DNA from 2 places in the Plantactinospora sp. BB1 genome. Region 1 is predicted to be linked to the other one. Evidence: riboswitches for the same ligand, from Rfam matches in the RefSeq annotation. Region 1 holds a riboswitch; the other holds the start of a gene.
The links. Region 1 has a riboswitch for ZMP and ZTP ahead of C6W10_RS00205 (glycine hydroxymethyltransferase). Riboswitches for the same ligand answer to the same signal wherever they lie in the genome.
Positions count from the first base shown of each region.

Region 2: linked by a shared signal. The riboswitch ahead of C6W10_RS29290 (bifunctional 5,10-methylenetetrahydrofolate dehydrogenase/5,10-methenyltetrahydrofolate cyclohydrolase) and the one ahead of C6W10_RS00205 (glycine hydroxymethyltransferase) in region 1 are both predicted to bind ZMP and ZTP.

Region 1 is NZ_CP028159.1:38,780-41,152, reverse strand. It holds gene C6W10_RS00210 (hypothetical protein) at 101-820, shown strand; ZMP/ZTP riboswitch at 857-947, shown strand; gene C6W10_RS00205 (glycine hydroxymethyltransferase) at 967-2,373, shown strand, end outside.
Region 2 is NZ_CP028159.1:6,710,634-6,713,006, reverse strand. It holds gene C6W10_RS29300 (hypothetical protein) at 1-6, opposite strand, end outside; gene C6W10_RS29295 (DUF4230 domain-containing protein) at 3-824, opposite strand; ZMP/ZTP riboswitch at 994-1,081, shown strand; gene C6W10_RS29290 (bifunctional 5,10-methylenetetrahydrofolate dehydrogenase/5,10-methenyltetrahydrofolate cyclohydrolase) at 1,106-2,029, shown strand; gene C6W10_RS29285 (RNA polymerase sigma factor) at 2,086-2,373, shown strand, end outside.

The sequences.
Region 1 (2,373 bases):
TCTGGTTTTGTTGATCTCGGAACGGTGTGTCCGTCTCGACGTTGTCGGGTGGGCCTGGTAGTAAGTCATGAATCAAACAGGTGTACGGAAGAGGGATCCGATGGCTGCCGCGCGTACCGCTCAACAGGGGTTGTCCACCGAGGAGTTGCAGCAGATCAGGGACGCGTTGGCGGCGGGCCGGAAGCCGAAGGTGATGTTCACCGAGGCGGCGGGGCAGATTGCCGGTCAGCTCGGTCAGGTGGTGGAGTTGACCGATCCGGAGGTCTCCGAGGAGTGGGTGGTGGTCCGGTTCGGTCGGGACGAGCTGCCCTTCTCCCCCGGTGATCTGGCTGTCGCGCCGAAGGGTGCGACGCGGCGGGCGCCGGTGAAGCCGGAACCGGAGCCGGAGCCGGTCCCCGAACCAGAGTTCAAGATTGTCAGGGAGCCGGTTCCGGCGCCCCGCGAGGAGGCAACAGTGACCGCAGTGGACACTCCCCCGGCCCGTCCGGCGGACGGCGAGGGTGAGGCGAAGCCGGCCCGGCGGGCGACGAAGGCGGCGAAGCCGAAGGGTCCGGCGGGGTTGACGGTCACCCTGACGTACGCGGACGGCGAGTGGACGCTGGCGGCGACGCAGGGCGCGAAGTCGCTGGCGAAGCCGTACGTGATCAAGCCGGCCGAGGCGTTGAAGATGGTGGCGTTGATCGATGTTCCCGGGGTGCACGAGGCGGTGGAGCAGATCATGGCGGTGGAGCGGCGGGAGGCCGAGCAGCAGGCGGAGAAGTTGCGGGCCGAGTTGGCGGAGATCGAGGCGCGGTTGGCGGAGTTGCGCGACGCGGGTTGATCCTTCGCCGTCCGGGCCGGTCGGGTTGGTAGGCTCGGCCCGGACCGTGACTGGCGTGCTGGGATGGGGTCAACCATCGGGAAGCGGTCCCGTCGAGTGACGTGTGCCGTGCGCCTGGGCCGATTTTCTTCGCCCAGGAGGCTGCCATGGCCAATCAGGTCTTTCCGGTCGGCACGAGTTCCACCGAGTCCGTCGCGTTCCGCGCGGCGTTGGACGTGGTGCGTGCGGTCGAGCCCCGCGTCGCGGACGCGATCGGTGCGGAACTGGCCGACCAGCGCGAGTCGTTGAAGTTGATCGCTTCGGAGAACTACGCGTCCCCGGCGGTGCTGCTGGCGATGGGTAACTGGTTCAGCGACAAGTACGCGGAGGGCATGGTCGGCCGCCGCTTCTATGCCGGTTGCCGCAACGTCGACACGGTGGAGTCGGTGGCGGCGGAGCATGCCCGGGAGTTGTTCGGGGCCGCGCACGCCTATGTGCAGCCGCATTCGGGGATCGACGCGAACCTGGTGGCGTTCTGGGCGGTGCTGGCGGACCGGGTGGAGTCGCCGGCGTTGCGCCGGGCCGGGGTGCGGCACGTGAACGAGCTGTCCGAGGCGGACTGGGCGGTGTTGCGCCGGGAGCTGGGTGACCAGCGGATGTTGGGCATGTCGTTGGACGCGGGCGGGCACCTGACCCACGGTTTCCGGCCGAACATCTCCGGCAAGATGTTCGACCAGCGTAGTTACGGTACCGATCCGGAGACGGGGTTGCTGGACTACGACGAGGTGCGCCGGATCGCCCGGGAGTTCCGGCCGCTGATCCTGATGGCCGGCTATTCGGCGTATCCGCGGCGGGTGAACTTCCGGCTGATGCGGGAGATCGCCGACGAGGTCGGTGCGACGCTGCTGGTCGACATGGCGCACTTCGCCGGGCTGGTCGCCGGGAAGGTGCTGGTCGGTGACTTCGATCCGGTGCCGTACGCGCATCTGGTGACGACGACGACGCACAAGTCGTTGCGGGGTCCGCGCGGCGGCATGGTGTTGTGTGGTCCGGAGTTGGCCGACCAGGTGGACCGGGGTTGTCCGTTGGTGCTCGGCGGTCCGTTGCCGCATGTGATCGCCGGTAAGGCGGTCGCGTTGGCGGAGGCGCGGCGGCCGGAGTTCGCGGCGTACGCGGGCCGGGTGGTGCAGAACGCGGTCGCGTTGGCGGAGGGGCTGTTGCGTCGGGGGGCGCGGCTGGTGACCGGGGGTACGGACAACCATCTGCTGCTGGTGGACGTGTCGGGGTACGGGCTGACGGGGCGGCAGGCGGAGGCGGCGCTGTTGGACGCCGGCATCGTGACGAACCGGAACTCGGTGCCCCGGGATCCGAACGGTGCCTGGTACACCTCGGGTGTCCGGCTCGGCACGCCGGCGTTGACGACCCGGGGGCTCGGGGTGGCGGAGATGGACGAGGTGGCGGGGCTGCTGCACACGGTGTTGTCGGCGACCCGGCCGGGGGTCGGGCCGGACGGTGCCCCGTCCAAGGCGCGGTACGTGTTGGACGGGGCGGTGGCGCGGCGGGTGGCCGGGCAG
Region 2 (2,373 bases), 1.7 Mb from region 1:
GGTCACGGCTGGACGTAGCTGACGGTCACCCGCTCGTAGCCGAGCGACCGGAGCAGTTGGTCCAGCATTTTCCGGGTGTTCTCCTGGGCGCGCTCGCCGAGCCCGCTGCTCTTGGCCGACTCGGCGATCTTCTGCTCGGCCTTGAGATAGACCTCGCGCTGCCGGTTCGGGTCGCCGCCGAAGACCTCGCCGAGCTGGTTGAGGATGCCGCGCTTCTCGGCGAAGACGTAACTCCGCTCCAGGTCGAGGTTGACCTCGCCGAGCTGCGGTGCCGGCAGCTTGATCTCCACCGACTTCCCGTCGGCGGAGACGACCACCGCGTCGTCGCGGAGCGTTCCGAAGTCGACGTACGCGTCGACGGTGCCGGCCCCGACGAAGAGGGTGCGCTCGCCGAGCAGGAACTCCGGAACGTACTTCCGGTTGTTCTCCAGGTCGACGACGACCTCGAAGTTCCCCTCCGCCGCGACGTAGCGGCTGAGGTCCTGGATCGACTTGAGCAGCGGCGGCTGGCTGCGGTCGGTCTGCTCCTTGGCGAACGGGTTGCGCCAGTCCGGCAGGATCCCGCTGACCTGCACGCCGAGCACCAGTACGGCGACCACGCCGATGATGCCCACCAGGACGAAGACGCCGCGACCCCACCGGCCGCCGCCGGTCGGCTCCGGATCGGACCGCTCCGGCCGGGGCTCGTCGGCGTCGAACGGCCGGGTGTCGTCGTGCGCCGTGCCGTCGGACCAGGGATCGGCCGGGCCGGGGGGCGTGGCCTGCCCCTTCGCATAGCCGGGAAACTCACGCGTGGGCTGGTTGACATCGCCTTCTCGGGACATCCGCCCTCACCGTCCTTGTCGAAGGAGCACCTGGAGAAAACGGTACGACTCCGGTACGACACCCGCGAGTCGAACCGGAGGGACGCGGGCCGGGCTCACGTCTGCCCAGCTCGCGACGGCGGCAGCCGAGCACGACCGCCGATGGGGGCGGGCCCGGAGGTAGGCTCGGCGTGGCGGTGGTGACTGGCGTCGGGTGGAGCACCACCGGGAAGCGACCGCCGGGCTCGACTCCGTCGCCGTACGCCTGGGCGCCGGGGCTTTCCACGTCGAGAGGAAGCCCCGTGACCGTCTCCGAGACCCCCACCGACGCCGAGGTACGCACCGCCCGGCTGCTGCCCGGCGGCCCCGTCGCCGAGGCGGTCCTCGCCGACGTCGCCGCCCGGGTCGCCGCGCTGCGCCGCTCCGGTGTCGTGCCGAGCCTGGCGACGATCCTGGTCGGCGACGACTCCGCCAGCGCCGGCTACATCCGGATGAAGCAGCAACGCGCCGCCGACCTCGGCTTCGCGTCGCCGCACACCCACCTGCCCGGCACCGCCGGCCAGGCGGACCTGCTCCGGGCGATCCGCGAGTTCAACGAGGACCCGGCGGTGCACGCCATCCTGGTGCAGCACCCCGTCGGCCACCTCGACTACCAGGCGGCGATCGCCGCGATCGATCCGGCCAAGGACGTCGACGGGCTGCACCCGGAGAGCCTGGGCCGGCTCGCCGCCGGGCTGCCCGGCCCGGTCCCGTGCACCCCGGCCGGGATCGAGGCGCTGCTCGCCTTCCACGAGATCCCGGTCGCCGGCCGCGACGTGGTGATCCTCGGCCGGGGTACGACCCTGGGCCGGCCGCTGTCGCTGCTGCTCGGGCAGAAGCGGCCCACCGCCGACGCGGCGGTGACCGTGGTGCACAGCGGGGTACCCGGCTGGGAGCGGCACACCCGGCGGGCCGACATCGTGGTCGCCGCGGTGGGCGTACCCGGGATCGTGCGGCCGGAGCACCTGCGGCCCGGCGCGGTCGCGATCGGCGGCGGGGTCCGTTACGCCGGACGCCGGCTGCTGCCGGACCTCGACGAGTCGTGCGCCTCGGTCGCCGGGGCGATCACGCCCCGGGTCGGCGGGGTCGGCCCGACCACCGTGGCGATGCTGTTCCGCAACGCCGTCGAACTCGCCGAGCGGCGGAGCACCACTTCGGCAGGTGATCCGGGACACCGGGACCGCTAGGTTCGAGGTGCAGCGAATCGACGGCGGCCAGCGTTAGGAGCCCGGAGGAGGAGCCTGTGGCCCACGGTGCGTTCAGCGACGCCGAGGAGTTCGCTCGGGCCCGGCTGGACGCTTTGCGGCGGTTCGCGTACCTGATCAGTGGCAGCGCGGCCGAGGCGGACGACCTGGCCCAGATCGCGGTGGTCGAGGTCTGGCAGCGGTGGCCGAAGGCCGGGCAGAATCCCGAGGCGTACGCCCGGCAGGTGATCGTGACCCGCAACGTGAGCCGGTGGCGGCGGTGGCGTCGTGAGGTGCTGACCGACGACGTCGACCACCGGTCCGACGATCCGGCCGCGACCGCGGTG